2 regions of the Niabella ginsenosidivorans genome follow, and region 1 is predicted to be linked to the other one. Evidence: riboswitches for the same ligand, from Rfam matches in the RefSeq annotation. Region 1 holds a riboswitch; the other holds the start of a gene.

Region 1 (7,647 bases):
AGCGGGCATGCGCGTTGCGGAGCAAGCCGGAGCGCTGATCAAGAAAACGGTTCTGGAGCTGGGCGGCAGCGATCCTTATGTGATCCTTGAAGATGCAGACCTGGAGCAGGCTGCAACGGTCTGTGCAGAAAGCCGTTTGATCAATAACGGACAAAGCTGTATTGCGGCCAAACGCTTTATAGTGGTAAAAAAGGTGGAAAAAGAATTTGTTCGTTTATTCAAAGAGAAAATGAGCCATAAAAAGCTGGGAGATCCCCTGGACGCGCAAACGGAGCTGGGGCCGATGTCGCGGGCAGACCTGAGAGATCAGCTGCACCGGCAGGTACTGGAAAATATTAAGGCAGGGGCTACCTGTATACTGGGAGGGGCGATCCCCGGTTTTAAAGGAGCGCATGCATTCTATACGCCTACAATACTGACCGGTATCAAAAAGGGGATGACCGGCTATGAGGAAGAGCTTTTTGGGCCAGTGGCCTGCGTGATTACTGCAAGGAATGAGGCGCATGCAATTGCAATTGCGAATGACACTGTTTTCGGACTGGGCGCTGCGGTGTTTACAAAAGATATAGCCAAAGGAGAACGGATAGCCAGGGAAGCATTGCAGGCCGGATCCTGTTTTGTGAACGGGCTGGTAAAATCTGATCCGCGTGTGCCGTTCGGCGGCATCAAACAATCCGGTTACGGGCGTGAACTGGGCAGCTTTGGAATCAAAGAGTTTGTTAATATAAAAACGGTCTGGCGGTAAGACTCTTTCCTTTTTTTGATTACAGGCTTTCAACCCCTTCAGAAGCATCGCTTCCGGTCGTTGATCGCAGCCGCTCAATCACATTTTTAATATTGCGGCGTCCTGCGCCTTGGGCCCGTTATTGTTTGTTGCTACGAATGTTTGGCTGCGGAGCAGCCAGGCTTCGTCAGTTGTTAATAGCAAGTGTTGTAATTTATTGAAAATAATTCTGCATAGAGAGTTGCATAGAGAGTATCATCCGATAACCATCGGATCCGGCCGGAATTTTTCCCAAAAGCAAAACGGACGGAAGAACTATTTCCGTACTGACCGTGAAGAAAAATAATTTTGATACCGGTTCCTTATAAGGTGCAGCGCCCCCGGTACTATTTATAAAACCCTTCAAAATGATCACAGAGCCGCAGCGCGGCATGATGTAAGCCTCCGCCGGCATGTTGCTGCCAGTAACATTGTTTTGAAGAAAATAGTTGTGCCCGCACTACACAGGCCAGGGTATTACAGCTTAAGACAAAAATACCCGGATAGCGCTGCTGTCCGGCTGTGCGGGTATTAATTTGTTCATGTTGCAAGGAACTTTAAAGGCACCTCACTTATAAAGAAAAACTGATGCCTGCATTCCAGTTGGTGCCTGCCTGGGGAAAATAATAGTTTTCGGTAGTGAAGCTGCCTCCCGTTAAATAACTGTAGGTATAACCATTGTTTTCATATTTTTTATTGAGCAGGTTATTAACCAGTACAATAATGCTGATCTCTTTAAATGCCCTTGTGCGCAGTTGATAGCGCAAACGCAGATCCGTTAAAGCATAAGGGTTAATGCTTTTCATTTTATCGGAGGCATTGTCCAGGTACTGACGGCTGATGTATTTTTCAAGAATATCCACATACAGATGCTGGTTGCCGGTGATCTTATACAAAGGTTCCACGGTAACGCTTCCGCCTGCAATTGTATTCGGCGAAAACGCAATATCCGTATTACTGTACTGAACGGACAGCTGTCCGCCGTTATCATAATCATCTGAGTACTGCGTAATATTTCGGATCCTGTTCCTGCTGAAAGTAGCATTGGCATTGATCTGTATCCAATCTGCCGGTTTGGCACCGGCCGTCAGCTCTATGCCGGCACGGTAGCTGTTGTCTACATTGGTTCTGGCATAAGCGCCCACATCATTGATCTTCCCGGTAAGGATCAGCTGATCCTTATATTTCATATAATAGGCGTTGATACCTGCCTGGAACAGGTGGGCATTGTATTGATAGCCGGCTTCAATATCCTGCAAATGCTCGGGACGGGGTTGTTCAGATAAGCCGGCTTCAAAGTCATCCCTGTTGGGTTCTTTATTGGCAATAGCATAGGATGCATATAGCTTGCTGCTGCCCTGGTTGTGGTGGTTGATGAAATAGCTGATCCCTACTTTGGGATTAAAAAAATGATACGTGTTGCTGATATGTATGCTGGTATCTTCCCTGAAACCATCAATCGTGTAAACAACATTGCGGTATTGCAGGTCTGCAAATGCATAAAAGTTGGGGGCTATTTGCTGCTGTAACTTTGCATAGATATTAAAATCACCTTTAAAGGAAGGCAGGTCATACCATTTATAATCAAGCGGTACCCCATAGTCTGCCCAGGTTACATAACCATATTGCCCGCCATCATAACGGGTGTAGGCACCGCCGAAAGTGAAATTGGTTTTGGCGGTATTATAGCTGGTTGAAAAAACGGTTCCGTAATAATAATTATCCAGCCAGAGCTGTCGGGTAAGGTTGGTTGTTTTCAGGGTGTCGCCCGGCGCCTTTACAAAACCGGGTAAATAGTAGTCTGCAAAAGACTGGTCGCTCTTGTATTCATTGTAATACCCTTTTCCCCTTGTTAAAAACGTTGCGATGTTTAAAGACCAGTTATTGTTGAGCTTTTGATTCAGAAAGAGCTGGTAATAGTCCTGCCAGTAATTATCCGTCTGGTCGTTATAATAGGTGCTGTCATTAATCTGGCCCAGGGTGTTGGTCCTTCTGCCTGTCTGATCCAGCACTGTTTCATAATTAAAATCAGCCGGATCGTCTTTATCGGTATAGGTTACCCCGATCCCGTTCCAGGCCTGGCCGGTACGCTCTTTGCCCGTGAGGTAATTGAATTTGATGTTGGTGGCTTCATTTTTTGATGTCCAGGACCCGATCACCTGTGCTGCGGACAGGCTGGAGGAGGAACGATCTATATACCCGCCGGAGCTCATCTTGGATAAGCGGATATCAAACTGGAAGCCCCCTTTCAGCATCCCTGTTCCGGCGCGCAGCGTATGCTTCCACGTGTTATAAGACCCATAGGAGTTGCTGAGGGATGCACTGGCTTCCCTGCTTTGTTCCAGGTTGGAGATATTAATGGACCCGCCAAATGCCCCTGCACCATTGGTAGAGGAGCCGGCGCCCCGCTGGATCTGTATGGTAGAGGTAGATGATGCAAGATCGGGCAGGTCTACAAAAATGGCGGCCTGGGATTCTGCATCATTTACAGGGATCCCGTTCATGGTTACGTTAATACGCGTCATATCGGTTCCCCGTATTCTCAGAGAAGAATAACCCACTCCCAGGCCATCATCTGCGTTCACGATCAGCGACGGAGTCTGGTTTAACAGATAGGGTAAGTTTTGCCCCAGGTTTTGTTTCGACAGTTCTGATGCCATAACATTGGATGTGGCAAAAGGGGCGCGGTTGCTCAATCGCAGGGAGCGTACTTCTACAGGAGACAGCTGGTAAAAGCTGTCTGTTTTTGCGGCAATAGTGTCTGTTTGTGCAAAAGAAAGTTGTGCTGCCATTATAAGGCACGCGGAAAGAAACATCCTCTTCATTTGTTTTTTCATTTTAAGATCCCGCCGCCGGCGGAACAGGTAAAAAAATAATGAGAGGGAAATGCTGAAAAAGAAAGGAACCATCCTTCCCTGCGCAGGCATTACCCTGATCAGGTTTACGGGTATTATCTCAGCCTTTATCCGTTATTAGCGGAATCAAGCACCCCGGGAACGCTGAAAACTTTATTGGCTTGCTGAACATTCAAACAAGCGCGCTTTCATTTTTTGAAAGAACGGATGCAAAATTATAAAAAAAATCAAGATAAAAGGAACTGTGTAAAATAATTAATTCCGGAATGCTTTTGTTATATCGGTTTTTTGTTCTATCTTTGTAGTGCGAGGTAGAGCAGCGGTAGCTCGTCGGGCTCATAACCCGAAGGTCCCAGGTTCGATCCCTGGCTTCGCAACTAACCAAATCCCGTTCTATAGCAGGCGGGATTTTTTATTTTGCATATATAATACATATAATATGTGCAGGGTTTATATAGTATATGGTAAAAAACCAGCAAAAATTTATACCGGTTTAAATTCCCGATGCCGATTCAAATCCAATGGATTTTAAGTTTATTTTTGTTCTCCGGGGCAACAGCATAAGGGATGCCGGCAAAGACGCCCCGGACAGCGAAATAAATCGTTTAACCATACCAGGGTCTATACAGTAATGAAGGCAGGTTTTGTAAATATTTTCGGAAGGCCTAATGCGGGTAAAAGCACTTTGCTGAACGCCTTAATGGGGGAGAAGCTGGCCATTGTTTCGCCGAAAGTACAAACCACGCGGCACCGGATCAAAGCCATACTTACAGAAAAAGAATACCAGATCATTTTTTCAGATACCCCGGGTATTATTGAACCCCAGTACAAGCTGCATGAAAAAATGATGCAGGCAGTAAAGAGCGCACTGGAGGATGCCGATGTGGCTTTGCTGATGGTGGATATTAATGATAACCGGGAAGAATGCGATCAGATCTTTTCGGCCCTTAAGCTTAAAGTACCCTGCATTTTGGTGATCAATAAAATTGATAAGGCTTCAAAAGAAAAAATTGAAGAAACGGTCGCCTGGTTTAAGGATAAGCCTTATGCAAAAAACATTCTGACCATTTCTGCGCTGGCGGGTGTGGACTATGAGCATTTTATAAAACCGATCGCTGACCTGTTGCCGGAGGGCGCGCCTTTTTATGATACCGACGAGATCAGCGACCTGCCTACAAAGTTCTTTGTCAGCGAGCTGATCCGCGAAAAGATCTATGAGCTGGCACAGGATGAAATACCTTATCATACAGCTGTTTTGATCCGCGAATTTAAAGAAAAACAAACCCTGGTAAAGATTATTGCAGATATTATTGTGCACCGGGAGACCCAGAAAATGATCCTGATCGGCGAAAAAGGAAGCATGGTCAAAAAAATTGGTACGGCCGCCCGTAAGGATATTGAGGCGTTTTTAGACCGGAAAGTGTTCCTGGAGCTGTTTATAAAAGTAAAACCCAAATGGCGGGATAACGAGTTGTATTTAAAAGAATACGGGTATGGAGCTTAGCCCGGAAAAGGGCAGCTGCCTGGAAAAATAAAATTGCAGGACTGATAATATTTCGCCATTTTTGCCAAAATAAATAACTTGCCTTGCCCGAAAGGCTTATAAAACAAAATAAGATTTACATTGGTTCCCGGGCAGAAACAGTGAGGAGAATTTAAAAAATTAAATGGCAGTACCACAAAAACCAACTTACAGACCACCAGGTACAGGATTTAAACCGGGTGGCGGTAACAGGCCCAAAGGAAATTTCAGAGGAAGATTTCAACCTCAAAAAGAAGCAGAACACCGCATCAATCATTTTATTCGTGTGCCACAGGTACGGCTTGTTGGCGATAACGTTGAGCAGGGTATTTACCCTACTCAGGAAGCACTTAAAATGGCACAGGACATGGAGCTGGACCTGGTGGAAATTTCACCAAAAGTAGACCCACCTGTTTGCCGTATTATAGATTATAATAAGTTTTTATACGATAAGAAGAAAAAAGAAAAGGAACTAAAGGCAAAAAGCAAGACCACCGAGATCAAGGAGATCCGGTTTACGCCGAATACAGATGATCACGACTTTGACTTTAAAGCCAAACATGCTGAAGGCTTCCTGAAAGAAGGAAACAAGGTAAAAGCCTATGTGCAGTTTAAAGGACGTGCCATCCAGTTTCAGGATCGCGGGCAGCTATTGCTGCTGAAATTTGCAGAGCGCCTGGCAGAGTTTGGCACATTGGAGAATATGCCTAAGCTGGAAGGCCGGCGTATGCTGGCAATGATTGCTCCTAAACCTGCAAAGAAGAAATAAACATCGTTTTTAATTGTTTTTAACAGGAAGGCCCATTTTGTATGGGCCTTTCCTGTTGGTATGCAGAAGCAGGCGGGTACTAAAGCGCATCAGAAACGGATATCATTCAGCAGCCCGCTTTTAAAGGTGTCATAGAACAGCTCCCAGAACATAATGCCCCCCAGGTGATTTTGCCGGATGTATTCCGTTTTTAATTGCAGGGACCGCTTATTGTCGCCTGTTACAAAAAGCTTTCGATCTTTATTGAACCAGTAAGGTGCTGCAGCATGCTCGTCCCAGTATTGGATAAACCCGCTGCTTGCCGAAAGAGAATCCGTATTCCACCGGTAGCCACTCATGAACAGGAATTTGCCAGGCTGGAAAAGGCCGTTATTGATCGCAGTATCTACCTGAAAAGCGCGTACATAAAAAGGTACGCCCACAACAATCTTCCGGAGCGGAAAATTTATTTTTCTGAAGAACCGGATAGCCCTTTCAACAGACTCTTCATCGGGCGCAGCAGAATATAAGGATGACTGATGCCCCGTTTTTGTGGAATAGCCATGCACCAGGTCATAAGTCATCAGATTCACAAAGTCTACTGTGCCGGCGATCTTCTGCCATTCAACAGATTCGTTTAAATAATATTGAAAGCCTCCTGCAGCGAATGTTACCAGCTTTTTGGCGCCCAGTTTTTTTCTCAGGCTTACCACCAGGCTGGTGAAGTTTTGCTGATCGGCGGGTGAGAAGGGGTGCCCGGGTACTCCCTGTATGGCGGGATACTCCCAGTCAAGATCAATGCCGTCAAGCCGGAAGTCCGCTAAAAAATTCTTTACGGATGCAGAAAACTGTTCAATACTATCCGGGTGACTGAATGTACCTGAGCAGGGTCTGCAACCGCCCCAGCCACCGAGCGCGATCATTGTTTTGAGATGCGGATACCGGCGCTTTATGATCTGGAATGCCTTTAATGCTGCTGTATCTTTTGCCCTGAATACGGCAAACTTTCCCAGGCTGTCCAGGTGCCCGAATCCGTATATAAGATGAGTAATCCTTCCCAAATCATACTGTAACAGGGTAGCACTGTCGCCGGAATAGTAAGCAACGATCTTATAATTTGTTTGCCGGGCGTTTGCACTGAGCAATACCAGGAAGAAAACAGCTGTTAAACTCCAATTTTTCAAAACTATTTGGTTTTGTACCGGAATATACTACAATTCAGCAATACATGCCGCTAAAAACCGGATCGGCCCTCGTGCTTTTGCAGGACCGGAAGGAGGGCCAAAAGAATGTAGATATGTGCAATCAACAGTCCTGCATAATCAGCCCATCTGCTTTCAGGTGCCCGAATAATAATAGAACGCCCGGTACCTGTGCCGGTTCTTTTCGGTAGGAGGGCTCATCAAAAAACCGCACTGCTGCAATTTCATTTCGGGGCTCTATATCCTGTGTCAGTTCATACAGAAAGCAGTCCTGCTCCATTATAATATAATCCGCTTCTCCATAGGCAGGCGCAGTAATGTGCCGGAAAAATGTCAGTTCCTGTTCTTTTATAACCAGGCTCAGTTCTTCTTTTATTTCTCTTATAAGTGATTGAACGGCTGTTTCTCCTTTGTCAATTTTGCCACCGGGTAAATACCATGCCTGCCTGTTCTTGCTATAAGCTAATAAGAGCTGCCTGTTTTTTATAACCACCAGTCCGGCGGTTGGCAGCTCTTTTATTGTATTGTTCCTGTTCATTTTCCTGCAAACTTTAAAA
Region 2 (7,647 bases), 2.0 Mb from region 1:
TTTTACCGGCAAATAAAAATATAGGTACCACGCACATCACAAACGGCTGTTACCGTTTGCACCCAGTTGAGTGGGGCATTGGCGAAGCCGTTGGGGCAGCAGTTGCCTTTTCCCTTCAAAAAAAGACGGAACCGCATGCAATCCGGGAAAACGAACAATTACTAAAAGATTTTCAGGCGTACCTGGAAGCGCAGGGAGTAGCGCTTCACTGGCCTGAAGAAATTTATAAATAAGATATGGTTATATCAATAATAAAGCAATGAATGGTTTTTAAATTTAAAAATATATGAGTTTCCTGAACGGGATGAATGCGCTCACATTAATCTTCTGTGGTTTATTGCTTTTTGCTATTGCCTACAGGGTGTATGGTATTTTTATTGCGCAAAGGGTGCTCCGTATTAATACAAAGAATACAACGCCTGCATACGAATTCTCTAACGGCAAGGATTATGTGCCTACTCACAAAAATGTACTTTTCGGGCATCATTTTGCCGCCATAGCGGCGGCAGGCCCCCTGGTGGGCCCGGTACTGGCTGCGCAATTCGGGTACCTGCCCGGCACTTTATGGATCCTGATCGGATGCGTGCTGGCAGGCGGTGTGCATGATATGGTTGTGCTGTTTGCTTCTGTAAGACACAAGGGAGAAAGCCTGGCATCCATTGCCGGTAAGGAAGTTGGAAAAACCACAGGGCTCATTGCCGGAACAGCCATTCTTTTTATTCTTATTTTAACGCTGGCCGGTCTTTCTCTTGCCTGTATCAGTGCCATGTATGAGGCGCCCTGGTCTTTATTTACGGTAATCTCTACTTTGCCGATCGCAATCATTATGGGGCTTATTATGCGCTATAAAAAAAACAGTTTAACATTTGCAAGTATTTTGGGAGGTGCTTTGTTGATTGCGGCAATTGTGGGCGGGCACCGGTTGATGGAATTTAAAGAAATCGGAGATCTTTTTCACTGGAAAATGGAAACCATCGCTGTAGCCATAACTGTTTATGGCTTCCTGGCGTCTGTTTTGCCGGTGTGGTTGCTACTGGTACCCAGAGATTATCTGTCTACGTATTTAAAGATCGGAACTATTATAATGCTCACCGTAGGCGTAGTGATCATTCATCCGGACCTGCAGATGCCGGCGATTACGAAGTTCGTTAACGGAGGCGGGCCAGTAATTGGCGGGCCCGTTTTACCCTTTATATTTATTGTGATTGCCTGCGGGGCTATTTCCGGCTTTCATGCGGTAATAGCTACCGGAACAACGCCTAAAATGCTGAATAATGAAAAGGAGATTCTTTTTGTAGGATATGGAGCCATGCTGGTGGAAGGGTTTGTAGCATTAATGGCTTTGATTGCGGCCTGTACGCTGATGCCGGGCGATTATTTCGGTATCAACACTCCCAAAGGGTTATATGCCGGCTTTATTGCACAGAACCCGGATTGGGTTACCGTGGATATGGGTCATATCAGCTCTAAGATTGGGGTGGACCTGATGGGAAGAACGGGCGGCGCGGTATCTCTGGCAGTAGGCATGGCGCACATTTTTGATAAGATTCCTTTTATGGATGATGTGATGGCCTATTGGTACAATTTTGCAATAATGTTTGAAGCGGTCTTTATTCTGACGGCAATTGATGCAGGAACAAGAGTGGGACGATTTTTTTTACAGGAAATGATCGGTACTATCTTTCCGAAATTCGATGATAAGAACTGGTTGCCCGGCATTGTGATCACCAGTCTTATTTTTACTTTATCATGGGGCTATTTGGTCTATACAGGAAATATCAGCTCCATCTGGCCATTGTTTGGCATCAGCAATCAATTGCTGGCAGCTTGCGGATTGATCGTTTGTACAACGATGCTGATCCGTCTTAACCGGAAGAAATATGCGTTGTGTGCTGCAATTCCCGGAATATTTATGGCGCTGATCACTTTTTGGGCAGGCTATGAACAGATCATGAAGATTTACCTGCCTAATGGCCAGTATTTGCTGGCGGTTCTGGCCTTTATTGCAATGTTGTTGATGCTGATCGTTTTTTTTAATACATTTAAAAGATGGCGGGTATTGCTGAACCGGCAGGCTTTGGAAATAGATTATTATGGGGATTATGTAAAAGAAATTGTTGAAAGATAATGCGTAACAATAATGAAAACAGACCGGCAGTATGAGTTACGATATACAATTATTCAGAACGGAAACAAGAGATCGTGAACAGCAACTGAACGATGCCGGTTTTTTTAATAACGGTGAAAACCCGGAGCTTTTTACAGAAACCCAATACAAAAGTTTAAAGGATCGGCTGCTAAGCTATGATTACGAAATTGAAAAAGAAGCTTCGGATACTATTGAATACATATCAGGTGTGGAGTACCGGTATTGCAGGCAAAAAGAGGGGTTTATTTTACAGCAGGCTGGAACCAGGCGGTCATTCCTGCTCCAGGAATGACCGCATCAGCATTTACCGATACAAATGAGTTTGCAAAATACGACCCGCAAAACGGAGGATGAAAACAGCTGTAATGATTGGTAGGATTGTTGCAGAGCAGGCAGCCGGATTTTTTACCTGCCCCAATTGACATTTATATAATGTTTATCGGCAAACAGTTTCCCTTTCCGGTACAGGCTGTCCATCAGGCATTTACTTTTGGAAAATCCTCCTGTTCTACTTTTTTAAATAACGCTTCTTTCTCTGGCGATGCAGACTTTTCATCGCATAGTTTGGCATATTTCAGATATTCGTTTTTGTACACAGGAAGCGCGGTTTCAAAAAAGCGCAATGGAATTCTGCTTTATAGCCCGCATCTCATCATCGCCGGCATCCAGGGCTTTTACCCTGGCCAGAGCGCCTTCTATGGATTGTATCTTGGTTTGTACAACCTGCCGGGCTTCCTTTTCTTTCCTCTTACCTGACGGTACATCCGGATACTCAACAGTGTATTGCTCCAGGGCTTTGCCAAAGCTATAAGGTTCAAAGTCGCTTACAAGATTACTGTTTAATACTGCCTGGTCAAAAAAATGATCCGGGCTTGCCGGCTGACAGGATACCATAAAAAAAGAATCAATCCAATATAGAATTGTAGAAACTGTTTTGCCATGTAGTTACCAAAAATAAAATTTGCCGCAAATATCTGTCCTCTTCTTAATCCTGGTTGACTGTTGATGATCCGCTTGTTATTCCAGATAGGAAACTTAAAAACAAAATACTTCCTGTACCATAAGCTGTAGTTTGGCATCAATTTTTTAGTGAAATAAAAGATTGGACAATAGTGATGCAGCAATAATAAATTCCGGCTATGAGCAAGTACAAAACATTTATCATTATAGAAACGCCCAGAGGCAGCAGGGAAAAATATGATTATGATTCCAGATATGGTATGCTTTGTTTGAAGAAACTGCTGCCGGAAGGGATGGTGTTCCCTTTTGACTTTGGTTTTATACCTGGTACTAAAGGCGAAGATGGAGATCCGTTGGACGCTTTTGTATTGTCATCACTCAAAACATTTCCCGGCTGTATGATCGAATGCCGCTTACTGGGCGCTATAAAGGCAGTGCAGATAGAAAAGGATGGAGAAAAGATACGTAATGACCGGTATTTATTTACTCCTGTTGTTACGGGCTATGAATGGAATACAGGGTGTACCGGTGAGCTGCCGGAAAAGCTGCTGCGGGAGCTTGAGGATTTTTTTATCAATTACAACAGGGAAGAAGGGAAGGACTTCCGGCCGCAGGGATTTATAAATGCCAAAGAAGCAACAAAGCAAATTAAAAAGAATGAAGGATGAATACTATTTACTGGGTATTTGGTAAAGGCGAAGAGCTGGGCATAGGGCAAATGTCGGCCCGCGCATTTGTTACATTTTTGATCTGCCTGCTGCTGATCCGCCTGGGTGGTATACGCATCATTAATAAACGCTCTGCATTTGATACGATTATTATCATTGCAATGGGGTCTGTGCTGGCCCGGGGCATTGTAGGCGCCTCTCCCTACTGGGCTACGGTGGCGGCTTCTGCAGTTATGATCCTGGTTAACCGCATTGTAGCCTGGTGGGCGCAGGCCAGCGGAAAATTTGGTCAGCTGGTTGCAGGCAAGCCGCTGCTGCTGTATGATAACGGTACTGTTCTCTGGAATAATATGAGGCGGGCGGCACTAAGCCGCACAGATCTTTTGGAAAGCCTGCGGCTGGAAACCAAAAGCGAAGATCTGAGCCGGGTTCAGAGGGTCTATATTGAAACAAACGGACGGATCAGTTTTATACTTAAAATAGAATAATGGCTAAAGGAACAATAAACATCGGAACCTCCGGCTGGCATTACCGGCACTGGAAGAAAGTTTTTTACCCGGATACCGTCAGGAATGAAGATCAATTGAACTATTATGCACAGGTGTTCAGAACCGTAGAAATAAACAACAGTTTTTACCGGCTTCCTGCCGCGGAAACTTTTAGCGCCTGGGCTGCTGCGGTGCCGGGAAATTTTTTATTTGCGGTTAAGGGCAGCCGTTTTTTTACCCATATGAAAAAGCTGAACCTTGGTAAAAAGGATCTGCAGCCTTTCTTTACTCATATAAAGCATCTTAAAAAGAAATTAGGACCTGTATTGTTTCAACTGCCACCTGCATGGAAGGTAAATGCGGAGCGGCTGGAAGGATTTCTAAAAATACTGCCACGTAAATATCGTTATAGTTTTGAGTTCCGGAATGCTACCTGGTATAACGAGCAGGTATATGCATTGTTAAAAAAATATAACTGCGCTTTTTGTATTTACGATTTGAACAGGCAAACCAGCCCGCTTATCACCACTGCCGATTTTGTATACATCCGTTTGCACGGGCCTGCCGGTAAATACCAGGGAAAGTACACTGCTTCAATGCTTGAAACCTGGGCGAAAAAGTGCCGGAAATGGCAGGCAGAAGAACTGGATGTATATCTGTATTTTGATAATGATCAGGCAGGCTATGCCGTACAGAATGCAGGAGCCTTATCCGGAAAACTGTTATAATGCCGGCAGCATTTTTGTTTTTGCAGACGGTAAACAACAATGATGAAAAAAGAGACTTCTTCGCAAAAAATGAGCACGATCAGTGAATGCATAAAGCATGCAGCAAAGGAAGGCTATACCAGATCTTTTTTTATAACCGGCAGTGGCCTTTCTTATAACGGAGCGCCAAAGGCGTACGCACCCGGGGAAGTTATCATAAAGAATTTTTACCGGTTTGAAGGGGGAAGTGATCCGGCAGACAACTCTGTGTTGTATCTTTTACAGACCCCGGATGGAGCACGGGGGATATTGCTGGATGCTTACGGCATATATTCAGACGGGTATATAGCGCAATTTGTAAAGGAAATTCCCGCTATAAACAAACGCCCGCCCCAAAAGAATAAGAAGCTTAACCGGGGTATAAGGATAGGGCTTACGGCTGCTTTTATTATTGCAGCTGCCTGTTGGGGCTTTTTTTATAAAAGACCGAAACCCCGGTATCTTTCGCCTTTTGAGGATAATAAACTGTAGAAAACAATACACACTGTGTAGATAAAAAAGTACTAAAAACTTAAAATAAATGGCTGCCCGGTTTTTGGCATAATTATTTAAATGATATTGATAGATTTTCTTCCGGGGTGGTGAAACTATCGAAAGATACGCACTGAGAAAAACCCGTAGAACCTGAACTGGATAATGCCAGCGCAGGAAGATGAGAAAATCTGGGCCCCCCGGTAGCACCGGGGGCCTTTTGTAATAGCCCCCGTTTTTAACAGGCCGGTAAAATTTATACAGAATGAAAGAGCAGCCTTTTGAAATGGCAGCGCATAGCCTGGTTGGCTATGCTGCCCTTGATCTGAGAGAAGGAGTGGAAGAATTGCTGACTGCTGAATTTCCGAACTACCATCCGGAGCGGTTTGCCCCCGTAAACATAAAAATTTCATTTAGTAAAGAAGGGTTCAGCGTTACCTTATATGCTTACGAAAAAAACGGGAAAATGCCTGCCGGCAAAGGCCGGTTGCCGGTTAAGAAATTTAAAAAAAGGATGAAGCCCATAGACTTTGCAGCTTATGTGCTTCATTTTGCAGTTTCTTTATCCTGTGATGACTTTGATATTAATAGAATGCGGGTAGTGAATAAATAGGGGGGTAGCGCCATTTTTAAAATAAATTTTTATCACCTGTTAATATTGTATCCAATGGAAAATAAACATGTTAATGCAGCAGTCCTCGGCTTTTTTATGTTTTTAGTGATCTACTATACAATATTGGGATTATTTTTCTGACCATCTATAGCCCGTAGAAAGAATAAGGCTCCTGGGGAGGCTTTTCCCCATAGTATGTTGCAATATTTACCGGAACCTGCCATATGCTGTAGGTAATAGATTACGGTCCTGCTAAAAATATTGAAAGAACTGTATAAAAGTTAGTAATGCCCTAACGTGGTAAAAACGCTGTAAGACAGGCATACGGCCTGTTCTGCGCTTTAAAACAGCCCTGGTAAAGCCGGCAACTTTTCCGGGGGTATTTATAATATACAGGAGCTGGCCTGTTGCTTGTTTTGTTTTTAAAGGATATTCTCAAGATTATTTCTAAACTTAAAAAGCATTTATTATGAAAGCAAAGCAAGGTGCACGGAGCAGTAAGAGCCATCAATCGGATACTTCTGTTTTTGAAGAAGTATACAAGCTGGGTTATAAGCACGGGTTTGAAGACGCCAATGACGATGATGAATATGATGATGACTTTTCGGATTATGAAGATGAATATGATGATTATGAAGTAAAAGACAACCACGACCATGATGATGAGGACTACAATGAGGAAGAAGGAGAGGAGGAAGCGGAAGAGGAATCCGGAAGGACCAGGGATAGCAGAGGCCGTTTCCGGTCAGGAGAAAGCAGCACTGCCAGCCGTAGCAGGCGTTCCACTTCATCAGGCCGGTCAAAGGGCCAGTCAGCTTCAGGGCACCGTTCTTCATCCAATGGCTCTTCAAAACGGGGGTTTGCAGCTATGAGCAAGGCACAGCGGACACAGGCTGCAAAAAAAGGCGGCGAAGCTGCTCATGGAGGCAGTCGTGGTGCAGGAAGAAAATCCCGGGCGCATCGTTAACCGCGGAGGACAGATAAAAAGGGGAGTATGGAGCTCCCCTTTTATAAATAATCTATAAACAAATGTTATGGAAAAGGAAAAGAAGCAACCATTACGCCCCGGACAGGTACAGGAAAAACCCGGCACTGAAAATGAGATGCATCCCCGGCCGCAAAGCCAGCCAAAGCAGTATGAAGGAGGCCGGCTGGCAGGTAAAAAGGCATTGATCACAGGCGGAGACAGCGGCATCGGAAAAGCAATTGCCTTATTGTTGGCAAAGGAAGGGGCGCACCTGGCCATTGCTTATCTGAATGAAGATGCTGATGCGGCAGACACACAGCGTATTATTAACGCCGAAGGAGGCTCCTGCAGCCTGATCAGAGGGGATATCAGTAAAGAAGAAGAGTGTATCATGATCATTGAAGAAACAATAAAGGCTTTGGGGGGCTGGATATATTAATTAACAACGCAGGTACGCAATGGGAGCAGGAGTCTGTTGAAGCAATCAGTACAGAACAGCTTTTGAAAACATTTTACACCAATTTCTTTTCCTGTTTCTGGTTATCAAAATATGCGGTTGGCTAT

What was found. Region 1 has a riboswitch for thiamine pyrophosphate ahead of A8C56_RS05585 (TonB-dependent receptor). Riboswitches for the same ligand answer to the same signal wherever they lie in the genome.
Region 2: another riboswitch for thiamine pyrophosphate. It lies ahead of A8C56_RS13785 (hypothetical protein); the one in region 1 lies ahead of A8C56_RS05585 (TonB-dependent receptor).

The regions. Positions count from the first base shown of each region.
Region 1 is NZ_CP015772.1:1,349,557-1,357,203, forward strand. It holds gene A8C56_RS05575 (NAD-dependent succinate-semialdehyde dehydrogenase) at 1-745, shown strand, start outside; gene A8C56_RS05585 (TonB-dependent receptor) at 1,336-3,588, opposite strand; TPP riboswitch at 3,659-3,766, opposite strand; tRNA gene A8C56_RS05590 (tRNA-Met) at 3,924-3,995, shown strand; gene era (GTPase Era) at 4,250-5,122, shown strand; gene infC (translation initiation factor IF-3) at 5,286-5,909, shown strand; gene A8C56_RS05610 (glycoside hydrolase family 18 protein) at 5,999-7,072, opposite strand; gene A8C56_RS05615 (NUDIX hydrolase) at 7,194-7,628, opposite strand.
Region 2 is NZ_CP015772.1:3,312,216-3,319,862, reverse strand. It holds gene A8C56_RS13825 (FAD-dependent oxidoreductase) at 1-233, shown strand, start outside; gene A8C56_RS13820 (carbon starvation CstA family protein) at 287-2,128, shown strand; gene A8C56_RS13815 (hypothetical protein) at 2,160-2,441, shown strand; gene A8C56_RS13810 (hypothetical protein) at 2,759-3,043, opposite strand; gene A8C56_RS13805 (inorganic diphosphatase) at 3,289-3,777, shown strand; gene A8C56_RS13800 (DUF421 domain-containing protein) at 3,774-4,265, shown strand; gene A8C56_RS13795 (DUF72 domain-containing protein) at 4,265-4,993, shown strand; gene A8C56_RS13790 (hypothetical protein) at 5,033-5,503, shown strand; TPP riboswitch at 5,597-5,700, shown strand; gene A8C56_RS13785 (hypothetical protein) at 5,769-6,116, shown strand; gene A8C56_RS13780 (hypothetical protein) at 6,586-7,083, shown strand; partial or broken gene A8C56_RS25515 (SDR family oxidoreductase) at 7,151-7,647, shown strand, end outside.